Regions from separate parts of the Dehalobacter sp. TBBPA1 genome, predicted to be linked through region 1. Evidence: riboswitches for the same ligand, from Rfam matches in the RefSeq annotation. Region 1 holds a riboswitch; the other holds the start of a gene.
The links. A riboswitch is a leader RNA that binds a small molecule or an ion and turns the genes downstream of it on or off. The one in region 1 is predicted to bind cyclic di-GMP.
Positions count from the first base shown of each region.

Region 1 (6,868 bases):
TTACGAATAAAACCACTGCCATCCTGCCGGTACACGTTTTCGGCCATCCGTGCGAGGTCGAAAAGATTGACCGGATTGCAGCAAGGCATAACCTGAAAGTACTTTATGACGGTGCCCACGCTTTTGGTGTGAAAATAAAGGATAAACCGATCGGCGCCTATGGAGATATCACCATGTTCAGCTTTCATGCCACCAAAATCTTTCACACCGTCGAAGGCGGTGCACTTATCTTTCGGGATCAGGACCTCCAGCAGAAAGCCAAGTGTTTGAGAAATTTTGGTCTAAAAGAAGACTACAGTGTGGACGAACCGGGTATAAACGGCAAACTGAACGAATTGCAGGCTGCTGTCGGCATTTTGCTCTTAAAAGAAGTGGAAGCTGAAATAACCCAAAGGAAATATCTTACCAACCTGTACCGGCAAGTGCTGGTTGATGTCCCTGGGATAACCGTCTCCCAGGAGGCTGAAGAAATTACAGCCAATTATCCGTATTTTGTTATCCGGGTTGATCCGGCCGCATACGGTATCTCCCGGGACGAGCTCTATAGCCGATTGTTAAGCTTCAATATTTTTTGCCGAAAATATTTTTACCCGCTCTGCAGCAATTTTAAGTGTTTTAAAGGTCTTCCTTCCTCCTCCGCAGACAATCTGCCCACAGCCAACAAAGTCGCGGAAAGTGTTCTGGCTCTGCCGCTTCACGGCAGAATGTCAGCGTCCGACGTTCAAAAAATAGGCGGCATCATCAGGGAGATAAAAATAAAAAGCAAATCAACAAAATTTTCAATTGAATTGGGCGTGTGATCATTGGCTATAAAAGATCTCATCATTTTTGGAGCCGGCGGCTTTGGCCGGGAAGCTACCGAGCTCGTTGAAGATATCAATACAGAAAAAAAACAGTGGAACCTGTTGGGCTATATCGACCAAACTCCGGCCAAACAAGGAAAGGTTATTAATAACTATCCTGTTCTGGGCAACCTGGACTGGCTCGAAAAAAACACAGGGCACCCTCTCTGGATTGTATGTGCGATCGCGAGACCGACGGATAAATACCGTCTGATCGCCAGCCTGTCCTGTTTTCAGCTGTATTTTGCCAACCTGATTCATCCCGCTGCCCGAATAAGCCACTCCGTTCAATTGGGCTGCGGCAATATCATCTGCTGGAACAGTTTTCTGTCGACGGATGTCAGGATAGGTAGTCACGTAGCCTTAAATCCGGGCTGCAGGATTGGCCACGATACGGCTGTCCGGGATTACTCCTCTTTATACTGGGACGTCACCCTGGCCGGAAACGTGCAGGTCCATGAAGGTTGTGAAATCGGTTCCAAAACTGTGGTGATCCCCGAAAAAGAGATTGGCAGGTGGAGCATCATCGGGGCTGGCGCTGCCGTCACTCGCAACATCCCGGAATACTGCATGGCCGTCGGTGTCCCTGCCCGACCAGTTAAACATTTAAAAGAATTGGTTGAAACCCATTCCCCTAAAGGACTGATGATATGAAGGAACTTTCTTCTATTTTGATCAAAACTGCGATACAGCTTGTTCTTGAAGCCATTAATCAGGCCCAAGCCTCTGCCCTGCAAAAACGCGTCAGCCCCTTCCCTGTTCAGGAAGCCGCTGACACCCCTGCTACGGAGATTTCTCAACAAGCGGTTCCAAAAAACATTGACTGGGAAGAATTAGACGACGCCACCATCCTTCAACAGATTCTAGATCCTGGGATCCTGGAAGAAATCATTGAACCTTCTGTACAGAACCCGACAGACGGCACCTCCCCTCCTCCTTTTATCAGCTATGTTACCTTCAACCGTCTCGGGCTTACCATGCAGAACCTAAACAAGATTTTGGATTCAGACGAAGATTTTGAAATGCATATCATCGACTGCAACTCCAAAGATGATACCTGGAATTATATCAAAAGCCTTCAGGACAAAAGAATTAAATCCAAAACACGCTTGAAGGTTAACCGGGGGCCAATCTATGTCCTGAACTACAACCTCAGAAAGAGAAAGCCCAACCAGTATTTCTTCACGATTGACAGCGATGTCTATATCAAGACCAAAAACTGGCTGACCAGGTATATGGAAATATTTGAAGCTTTTCCGGAAGTGGGTCTCTTAGGAACCATGCGGGATAACCCTTATCCGAGATTTCTCCCTCCCGTCATTCCTCAGGTCAAGAATGATCTATCCTATCTTCAGCTAAGAAATGCCGGCATTGATGTAATCATGGATTTTATTCCGGGATGTCTTCAGGGGTTACGGCCCGAGCTCATTGACCGGATTGGTTATTGGAATGAGGAATGCGGGTATGGCGATGCTGAATTATCGCCAAGGATTGTGCATTATACACCTTTCAAAGTCGGCTTTGTCACGACCGTGGAAATTGATATGACCCAGTTCATCGGCTGTGACAAGTGTCAGGCCCAAAGCCTCTGCACGCTGAACAGAAGCATAAAAACCTGCTTTATGCTGGCCAAGCAAGCCAACAGTAACGAAAGCTTTGCCAAAAAGGCCAAATGGAAATACCTCGAAATATTTCAAGAGCTAGCCGATGGAAAAAGAACAGCCTATTGCACTTCACTTTTGGACCCTGCATCCCGGGAAGGGAATTTGTACCATGATGCCTGGGCACTCGAGAATTTTGAATATTATTTGAGAAGATCGAACTGATCTTTACAAAATATGAACGAAGATGCTATACTTCTTTTCTGGACACAATCCGGTTGATCAGGATTTTTCAGATTTCAATAAAATATAATATGGTTTTTAATGTGTTGGGGCAAACTTCATGAAAGTGAAGGACGCAAAAGTCATGGGTCTAAATCAGGGAATTTGAAATGCATGCAATACAAAATGAATGGAATCCAAATGCATTTCCAGGATATTCTGACAGGATTGCCAGACTACAAGGATTTTGAACTTCTCAGGGGGGAGCAGTTTCTTTTATGGATCTGCTCTTTTTTATTTCAACTATTTTGTATATTCTAACCGGTTAGGCCAATAAAAATTGACCACACTAATGATGGAGGTGCACGATTCATGACCTTGATTCTGACCCTTGTTATTTTTGTAGCTACGTATGCACTGATCGTAACGGAGAAAATCCCGCGGGCTGTCGCCGCGGCCCTCGGTGCCTGTCTCCTGATTATTTTGGGTGTATTCCCGCAGGAAACTGCTGTGGAACACATCGACTGGAATACGCTGGGCTTACTTATCGGCATGATGATCATTGTCGATCTGACCAGACGTTCCGGTGTCTTCGGCTTTCTGGCTATTTGGGTCGCCAAGAAAGTCAAAGGCAATCCAATCAGACTGCTGATCTCTTTGGCTATACTGACTGCCGTTTTATCGGCTTTTCTGGATAACGTGACGACTGTTTTGCTGGTCGTTCCGGTTTCCATTGTGATTGCTGAAACCTTGAAATTAAACCCAATACCTTTTTTGATTACCCAGATTCTAGCCAGCAACATCGGGGGAACCGCGACGCTGATCGGTGATCCGCCGAATATCATGATTGCCGGACCGGCAGAGCTTACTTTTATGGATTTCATGGTGAACCTGGCACCTGTGACGATTGTGATCTTGGCTGTTACCCTATTGGGCTTTTATTTTCTTTATCGCCAAAAGCTAAAGACCGATAAGGAATCCATCGCCCTGCTGCTGTCGCAAAATGAATACAACTATATTAAAGACTGGGCCCAGCTCAAAAGAAGCCTGGCCGTGCTCGCTCTGACCATTGTCGGTTTTATGCTGCATGCCGTCATCCATGTTGAGACCGCTACGATTGCGCTGGCCGGAGGCATGCTGCTCATGGTGCTGAGCCATGAGGAACCGGAAGAGGTATTTCTGACGATTGAATGGCCGACGATCTTCTTCTTTACCGGATTATTCGTTTTAGTTGGAGGATTGGTCGAAGTCGGCGTCCTGGACAAAATTGCTGAATGGAGCCTTGGGCTTACCGGCGGTGTACCGGTCGTCATGGCGATGCTGATTGTCTGGCTTTCCGCTATTTTTTCAGCTTTCGTCGATAATATTCCATTCGTGGCCACCATGATCCCGTTGATTCAAAAAATCGGGGTTCTCGGCGGGCTGACCCCAGAACAGCTCCAGCCGCTCTGGTGGTCTCTGGCTCTGGGCGCCTGCCTGGGCGGAAACGGCACAATTGTCGGTGCCTCGGCCAACGTCATTGTCTCAGGGATTGCCGAAAAAAACGGCTATACGATCAGCTACAAAAAATACTTTCTGATCGGATTTCCGTTCATGATTCTATCCATTGTGATCGCCTCGGCGTATATTTTGCTGCGGTACTATTAGATTCTTTCTCTCTCTTCAAAATGAGTATGAAGCAATCTATGGGCAGTGTCACTGAAAGGCTGGCCCAGATATTCCTGATAAAGTTTTTGGATTTCTGAATTCTCATGAGATTTTCTGATCTTTTTATTTTTATCTTCCTGATAGATGGCTTCCTGACGCTTGCGGACAATTTCAAAATTGCCGTGATGGTAGGGCTGCCCACCTCCGGCAACACAGCCTCCGGGACAAGCCATAATTTCAATGGCTTCGTATTGATTCTTACCGTCCCTGATTTCCTCGAGCAGGGTCCGGGCGTTTCCGAGCCCGCTGGCAATGCCTATCCGTAGCATCTTGTCGCCGATTTGAACTGTGGCCTTTCGTAAGCCTCCATCTCCCCGGAGCTGCTCGAACTCAACTTTCTGTAATTCATCACCGGTCAGCCACTCATAAGCTGTCCTGAGTGCAGCTTCGATAACCCCGCCGCTAGTTCCGAAGATCACTGAGGCTCCTGTGGTTTCACCCAATGGTTTGTCATATTCACTCGAAGGCAGATTGATAAAATCCAGACCGGCTTCCTTGATCATTAGGCCAAGTTCCCGGGTCGTGACGACAATATCGACGTTATTATGCTCATCCTTAGTTAGTTCCGGACGCTTGGCCTCGGCTTTCTTGGCAATACAGGGCATGACGGAGACCACCACGATATTGTCCGGATCAATGCCATTCTTCTCGGCATAATAGGTTTTGACGATTGTACCGAACATAATATGCGGTGACTTGCAGGTGGAAGGCACTTCCAACAATTCAGGGAACTGATGCTCAATAAATTTGACCCAGGCCGGACAGCAGCTCGTAAGTATCGGAAGTGTTTTATTGTTCTGCAGACGGTAGATCAGTTCTGAGGCTTCTTCCATAATTGTCAAGTCCGCTCCAAAATCCGTATCGAAAACTGCGTTAAATCCGATACGCTTTAAGGCGGTTACAAGCTGGCCGGTTGCAATCGTCCCTGGTTCCATATCAAATATTTCTCCGATGGCTACGCGGATAGCCGGAGCAGTTTGGACAATCACATATTTATCCGGATCATTTAAAGCTTCCCATACTTTATCGGTATGATTAATTTCCGTAAGCGCTGCTGTAGGGCATACCTGAACACATTGACCGCAGTAAGTACAAGAAGACTCTACCATCGGAATGTTAAAGGCAGGGCCAACAAAGGCTTCAAATCCACGGCCGATCCCTGACAGGATACCGCAGGTTTGGACCTTATTGCACATCGTTTCACAACGCCGGCAGTAAATGCACTTGTTGGCGTCTTTGACGATTGCCTCACTGGATACGTCCTTCGGATAATTCATCCGTTCACCTTCCCAGCGGATATGCCGAACCCCTAATTCTGCAGCTAAGGCCTGAAGCTCACATTCTCCGTTTTTGGGACAGGTAAAGCATTCATTGGGATGATTCGATAACAGGAGTTCAACCGCCATTCTTCTGGCTGTAATCGCTGTAAGCGTATGCGTGAGTACTTCCATTCCATCCGTAATGGTGGTTACGCACGACGGGACAAGTTTATTCCGGTTTGTCTTCTCATCGATTAGCTCAACCATGCAGACCCTGCAGGAAGCCGTCTGATTGACCATTTTGATATCATGCAAATCCAGATGACATAAAGTTGGAATCCGAACTCTTGCTTTATGGGCGGCTTCCAAAATGGTGATGCCTTCAGGGACCCGTAGATATTGATGATTAATTTTAAAATCAATCATTTTTTTAGCAGGATGCGTTTGTTGAACGTGGGTCATGGTTAGCCTCCTTATGATTTCAGACCAATTTTATTCTTTGCTTGATAATGGCCTTCCCCCCGAGGATGGTCGATGTCTTTGATCAGGGCCAGGTATTCGTCCCAAAAATATTTCATGGTACTGATGACCGGGCTGGGCGCAGTCTGACCAAGCCCGCAGAGCGAACTACCTTTAACCATGTAAGCAAGCTGTTTGATGGCATCTAAATCCGCCATCGTTCCTTTGCGGCGGGTAATGAGATTCAGCTTTTCATATAACCGCTTGGTACCGATCCGGCAGGGGGTGCAGCGTCCACAGGATTCATCCATCGTAAACTCCAGGTAAAATTTGGCGATATTGACCATATTATCGGTTTCATCCATGATGATCATGCCCCCTGATCCCATCATGGACCCGATACTGAGCAGGTTATCATAGTCTAAAGGAATGTCCAGGTGTTTCTCCGGAATCACGCCTCCGGACGGTCCCCCTGTTTGAACGGCTTTGAATTTGTGGCCGTTGGGGATACCTCCGCCAATTTGAAAGATAATTTCTCGCAAGGTTGTTCCCATGGGGACTTCGACCAGGCCAACATTTTTGACTTTACCGACCAGCGCAAAAACCTTGGTCCCTTTACTTTTCTCAGTGCCAATGGAAGCGAACCAACTGCTCCCTTTGAGGATAATCGGAGAAATATTGGCAAACGTCTCCACATTGTTTACACAGGTCGGACAGCCCCAATATCCTTCTTCCGCAGGATAAGGCGGTTTAAAATTTGGCTCACCGCGTTTTCCTT
Region 1 covers NZ_CP162385.1:692,412-699,279, reverse strand. Annotated here, with positions in the region: gene AB3489_RS03415 (DegT/DnrJ/EryC1/StrS family aminotransferase) at 1-800, shown strand, start outside; gene AB3489_RS03410 (acetyltransferase) at 804-1,496, shown strand; gene AB3489_RS03405 (glycosyltransferase family 2 protein) at 1,493-2,668, shown strand; cyclic di-GMP riboswitch class I at 2,767-2,909, shown strand; gene AB3489_RS03400 (SLC13 family permease) at 3,038-4,312, shown strand; gene AB3489_RS03395 (NADH-dependent [FeFe] hydrogenase, group A6) at 4,309-6,093, opposite strand; gene AB3489_RS03390 (NADH-quinone oxidoreductase subunit F) at 6,105-6,868, opposite strand, start outside.

Region 2 (6,868 bases), 1.0 Mb from region 1:
AGCAGAAGGGGCGGCCTATTGGACGATAAAAACTTTCACAAGCACAGCGACGAGTACAACAATTGGCAGTTTAAGTAATGGAGGGAACTATCAGTTCCGGCTAAAGGCCAAGGATAGTGCCGGAAACTTCTCAGGGTATACAGATACTGTAACTTGCGTTCCAGATCTGTAGATGAATCCTTAATTTATGATCCTACTCTAGAAATTGGAAAATTTGTAGGGATCAATTAAAAAGCGTCTTGACAAAGGTGAACCTCGGAACGATGTTATTTCGTGCCGGGGTTTAGCGTCATTTAATCATTCTTTTTACCGTCTATTTTGAGGTAACCATGAAAGCCTCTTATGCAGGTTTGCAACGTTAGTAATATCCTATATTTATCGATTGCGCAGTAATAATGGAAAAGTATAAAATTGAATCTCTTATAATATGAAAAAATTGGATATGATTATGGTATAATATGTAAGGATATGAGTATCGTACAATAGTTCTAAAAATCAATTTCGTATAATACAGTCGATAGAGGTCAAGAACATCATTCAGGAGGAATCAACATGAAAAAAAACAGATCTTTTTTTTCAGCCGCGATTATCCTTTGTTTCTTACTGGTAGCAACAGCATTGCCAACAAGTATTCAAGCAGCAACTGCACCTACAGTACCGACCAACTTAACTGCGGCTGCTGCAAGCTCCAGCTCAATTGACTTGACCTGGGATACTGTCGATGGGGCTACCTCATACTGGGTTTATCGGTCGCAGTCTTCAACAACAAACTTTCTGAAGATTGCAACGGTCACGGATGTATCTTATACCAATACAGGCTTATGCGCGAACACAACATACTATTACAAAATAAGAGCTTATAATAGCAGCGGGACAAGCACTTATACATCAGCCGTATCCGCAAAGACCTCTGCTCCCACTGGGGAACCGTTAACCCCAACCGGTCTGGAGGCAACAACGCTTAGTTCGAGTCAGATTGAGCTTGTCTGGGATCCGTCAACAGACGCAGAATCTTATTATGTCTTTAGAGATACTTCGGCTTCAGGCTCTTTTACTACAAAAATTGCCACAGTGAAGACGACCACGTATACCAGCACTGGGTTGACTGCAGGCAAACGGTATTATTTCAAGGTTCAGGCGTATAACAGCGGTTTTGGGACCAGCAGTAAATCATCTTACGCCTATGCTACGACGGAAACAGCAGTGCCTGATGTGCCAGATAATCTGGCTGCAACTTCAGTGAGTTCCAGCCAGATTAATCTGACCTGGAGTTCGGTGTCTGCAGCAACATCATATTATGTTTACCGAGCCACCAGTTCTTCCGGGACGTACTCCAAAATAGCAACAGTTACGGATGAAAGTTACAATAATACGGGACTTACTGCCAATACGACCTATTATTATAAAATTAAATCTTACAATAGCTATGGAACAAGCGATTATTCTTCGTATGCCTATGCGACAACTAAATCTGCAAGCAGTACTGGAGACACCTCGAATGCCTATCGACTGGCCGGTACAGACCGTTATGCTACTGCTGCCAAAATTGCAGAAGATGGTTGGGACTCTTCCTATTATGCAGTAATTGCCAGCGGAGAAGGTTTCTCGGATGCTTTATGCGGATCACCACTGGCGGCCAAATACGATGCGCCGATCTTACTGACATCGAGGTATGAACTGAATGCGCAGGCAAAAAATGAATTGGCCAGCCTTGGGGTAAAGCAAGTATTTATTATCGGAGGAACTGGAATAATATCTCCCTCGGTCGAACAGGCAATTAAAAACCTTGGTATCAGCGTTACCAGAATTGCCGGTACGGACCGCTATAATACATCCTTGCTGGTAGCGGAAAAGATAGGAACTTTCGACCAGGCAGTGGTTGCTACCGGGAGCAATTTCCCTGATGCATTGTCTATTGCTTCGATAGCCGGGATTAAAGGGTATCCGATTCTGCTAACGGACAAGTATTCGATCCAGTCTAATATTCTTTCCTACTTAAAAAGTAAAGTCACGACTACGATTGTGGTCGGAGGTACCGGTGCAATTAGCGACAGCATTTATAACAAGCTGCCTTCCCCTGTAAGACTGAACGGTGATAGCCGGTACACAACGAACCTCAGTATTATCAAATATTTTGCGAGTAGCTTGGATTTTAAAAACTGTTACGCTGCAACCGGCGAAAACTACCCGGATGCATTAACCGGCTCGGCACTCGCAGCTAAAAATAATGCGCCAGTCTTTCTGGTCAGCAGTTCGGTGAGCCTTTCTCTTTTAAACTATATTAAGGATCAAAATATATCGTCATTTACCGCATTTGGAAGTTCCAATGTCCTGTCATCATCTGTCTTAAACAGTATGGTCGCATCGGTGTCGGGAACAAGCAGCAAGATACCTGCCATACCGGATGATCTGACTGCTATTGCCTCAAGCCCGATCGAGATTGATCTGGACTGGGATGCGGTAACCGATGCGACAGGCTACTATGTTTATAGAGCGACATCATCTACCGGGACCTATACAAAAATTGATACCGTCCAAACGAGCTCTTACACGGATGATGGTCTCACAGCTGGAAAAACTTATTATTATAAAGTGAAAGCCTATAACAGCTATGGAGAGAGCGACTATTCCACAAGGGCGTATGACACAACAGATGCAGACTATGCGTTGGATACCCCTTCAAACCTTGAGGCAACTGCCTTGAATTCAAAAGAAATTCACCTGAGTTGGGATGACGTTGATGGTGCCAGTTATTACTATATCTACAGGTCGACCTCATCCTCAGATACTTACACCAAAATCAAAACTGTTTCGACCAATTCGTATACCGATACAGGGCTCACAGCGGAGAAAACCTATTATTACAAGATACAGGCATACGGAAGCGATGGTTTGAGCGCCTTTTCATCTGTGAAGTATGACAAGACAGACGCAGTAAGCGTACCTGCTACGTTGACAGCTACAGCATTGAGTTCCAGCCAGATCAAATTGACCTGGGAGACCGTCAGTGATGCCGAGTCCTATTATATTTACAGGGCAACCTCCGAGACCGGAACGTATACCAAGATTGCAACCGTAACCGCTCTTGAATATACAAATACTGGGCTCACTTCAGGAAAAACATACTATTACAAAATCAAGGCCTATAATGGCAGCAGTCTAAGTGATTATTCCTCAGTGGCTGAGGCAACGACCGAATAGATATGACCAAAGTCCTATTCTTTGTGCTCCATTGGTATCAAAATGCCTGTCAACAGTTGTATTAAGTTTTTTGGTGAATTATAATAACCATATTAACACGATAAGGGCAAATCCGTCGAAAGGCGGAGACGCAAAGCCACGGGTCTAAAGCCGAAAGGTTATGGCAGCCGGGTTGCCGAATGGGTAACTGAATTAACACTTAATTAGGGTACCTGTTCCAGAACTTGGAGCAGGTATTTTTTTCTCCCCAGACGGCAAGAACAACAAATTAAGGTTTTGAAAGGAGTAAAAAATGTTCAAAAAAAGGATTTTGGTATCGGTTCTGTGTTTACTTTTTACTTTTGCTGTTGCTCCAACTTATGTTTTTGCTGAAACAGTGACGGGTGACACTACAACAACTGAATCCGAGACCATAACAACTGGCGAGGATGCTACGAATACAACAGACGATACTGCTAACGAAACTACGAACGATGCTACAAATGATACCACAGCTGATACAGTCGATGAAGAAATTGCCGATGAAGCCGGTGTAACGCCGGACAGCTGGCTGTACTCACTCGAACAAATGATTGAAAGTGTTCAGGTGGCCGTGACCTTCTCTGCGGAAGGAAAAGCAGAACTGCTGGTCGAGTTTGCGAATGAAAGACTGGCTGAAGCGGAAATCATGTCCGAGCAAAACCAGTTGGATTTGATGGAACAGGTTCTGAAAGTCTATTCAGATACGATAAAGAAAGCCAATTTCCAGGTTCAACAGATCATTGAGGATACCGAAGCAGTTGACGGAACGGATACTACGGGTACAGATGCCACTACTGCCGAGGAAGAAACCACCGCAGCTACCACTGAAGAAACAACTACGGATGAAACAGCCACGGATGAAACGGCGGCAGTTGACACAGAAGAAAATACCGTCATCAGCAATCTACTCGCCAGCATTGAACTTGTCCAAAGTGATGCCGACAAGATCGTCCTTAAAATCACCGGAGGTCTGACAGAAGAACAGGCTGGAATCATGCAGAATATCATCCAAGCCGAAGTTCAGAACACCATTGCCATGAAAGCCTATGTAGCTGCGAAAGTAGCCTATGCTGAAGCTGTGCAAGAATTTGCAGCAGCCAAGGCGGAATTGGGACAAGCTCGTGCTTCAGGTGATGAGGCTGCCGTCGCAGCCGCTCTGGGAAAAGTAGCACAGGCTCAAGCATATAAAAGTGACATGCAGGACCTCAGAAAAGATGTTCAGAAAATCAAAGTTGAGACGATGAAAGAAACCAAAGAAGTCCTGAAAGAGCAAGCTCAGAACATAAAGGACTACAAGAAAGCCAATAAAGATCAGGCCGTAAGCGGCGAGGAAGAGAACCTGGAAGCGATCGAGGGGGATCAGGATGTGACTACGGCAGACGATCAATCTTCTACAGACGGAACAACTGTGGAAGAGATAGGCGATAACGCTGACGGAACGGTTGACGTACAGAACCTTCAGAATACTGCCCCGAATTCAGATTTAAATAATGGAGCTAAGGGCAAAGGAAAAGATAAGAGATAGGATTGAATAAGACAATTTATCTAATTCCTCTAACTAGGGCTTAGCTAAAAAAAAGCTAGTAATAACAAGGGTTTGACAGTACTTTTAGCGAATCTAAGTGTAAGGGAATAGAGACAAAACCCCTTAAACCTTGCACTTAGAGGAGAAAATATGTACCGCAAGGGTCACGTAACGTTCTTAGACGAGGGGGCATCAGTGATGTTGCCTCTTTAGTCGACAAGGTAAGAGAAAATACCGTCTAAACAGCGTCAGCTCAGAGTTCTTTCTGTCCAATTTTTGTAAATGCTCTGAAACGCCGATCGCCACAACTTTGGCGAGAAACTCAAAAGATGCAAGCCCTAAATACCTCCTTAAAAGAAACAGACAGCTATCAGGCAGATAAAAGTGCCAGGGCTGTCTGTTTTTGTGGTTTACAAGGAGAAGAACGCGTCTTTTGAAATAAGCTATCCATCCACAGCAGAAGGTCAGGAAACGACATGTACTATTTTTTAAATTTTTTATAGTTCAAACTTAATTAAGGTTTATATAATAATATTAACAGTGATCAGGCAAAAGATGAGCGGGGGCGGGGACGCCGGCAAATCTTGATTCCAATCATCTCCTTTCTCTTTTATTTGACAGCTTACGACTGTCTGGTACATACTATGCTTGGCTTGTCCAAAGGTTCCCAAAAAAAATCAGGAATGAACTCTAAGCGGCTTCTTAGGGGGCGGCCACTCTTTAATCGTCTCTGCCATGTATTCAATCAGACGATTGGCCTCTTTTCTTTTTTCTTCTTTCAGGTTCGGATCGATATGCGCCAGATTGGTGAGCGCTGTCGTCAGATCGAAGAAGGTATCGGCGATCGTTTTGCAGCAAGCGTCGCATTTTTCTACATACTTGATGTGAGCGTCCGGGTCATGTCCGGTTTTAAGGTTGTGGGTAAAAGGGGCTGTTGTTGCAGAAGGGTCGTTACCGGCAGAGGAGGCATTGTTGGCAGATTGCGCTTCTGCATTGACATTCTCCGGATTCGTTGGCCTTGATGCAGCCTTAGTGTGCTCATTCTTTAATTCGGAGAGGGTGCTGTCGATCGCCTTCAGTCCTTTTTTAAGTGCTTGATTCTCCTGAAGCGCCTGTTCCTTCGCCTGATTGGCCTGATCTCTGTCCTTAAGAGCCTGCTGCAGCTCCTGTTTCGTCATACTGCCGACGTTATTGTGCGCGATAAATTCCTCCCGCTCCTCTGCCGGGAAACCCAGTAAGAGGAGGGCCTGGGTATAAGTCAAATGGGACACTGGTGTCCCATTTGAGCTGTCGGATCCTTCAGGGAAGTTAGGCCCGTACTCTTCGTAGAGCTTTATCAGCCTGGAGGCAGTTCGGCGAGAATAGTTCACGGACTCTTCCAGCCACTTAATCCATTCCCCGTGTTTGAGCATGGCCTTGGCTTCCTGCAAATGACGGCCGATTTCAATGGCGCTGGTAAGCAATATTTTTTTAGTTTGGCAGGTTATCATCTTTATTTCAGCCGCTATGACAAGCGGTGTGCGTTCGGTGATCGGATTATCCATGCCGCCCGCCCTTTCATTATGAGTCTAATTACAGCATATGCAGATGGGCTTCGGATGGTGAGGGCTTGGTTTTGTGACGTAACAGACAGAAGTAATAGCAATGGCAAAAGATAGCTAAAGATAGCAGGAATAGCTATAGACAATAAACGCAGCGCAATAATAAATAAATCCCACGGGTTTTGAATCCGTGAGATTTTTAATATCAAAATGATTTGTTATTGAGACTTTGTTTTATACGGGCCTTCTCTGCAGGGATCTGATGGAAATTTCATGTTCGCCAAGTACCTGGATAATCGATTTTTGGTCATCTGAGATCTTGTCTAATTTATGATTGGTCTCTGTCCGAAATTCCATCAGTCCGGCTGTTTGCTCAACAACAACATCCAGTTTATGTTCAACCTTACAGAGTCGTTGATCCATGGAATCCAGTCGTTGGTCGATACCGTCGAATCGTTGGTCGATACCGTCGAATCGTTGATTAATACCATCGAATCGTTGATTAATACCATCGAATCGTTGAGAAATATCTTTCTTCATTTCTCTGATTTCACGAAGCACGATAGTCTGAAACTCATCA
Region 2 covers NZ_CP162385.1:2,659,845-2,666,712, reverse strand. Annotated here, with positions in the region: gene AB3489_RS13120 (fibronectin type III domain-containing protein) at 1-172, shown strand, start outside; gene AB3489_RS13115 (cell wall-binding repeat-containing protein) at 553-3,201, shown strand; cyclic di-GMP riboswitch class I at 3,297-3,381, shown strand; gene AB3489_RS13110 (DUF5667 domain-containing protein) at 3,494-4,747, shown strand; gene AB3489_RS13105 (DUF3102 domain-containing protein) at 5,425-6,291, opposite strand; gene AB3489_RS13100 (hypothetical protein) at 6,523-6,868, opposite strand, start outside.
Region 2: another riboswitch for cyclic di-GMP. It lies ahead of AB3489_RS13110 (DUF5667 domain-containing protein); the one in region 1 lies ahead of AB3489_RS03400 (SLC13 family permease).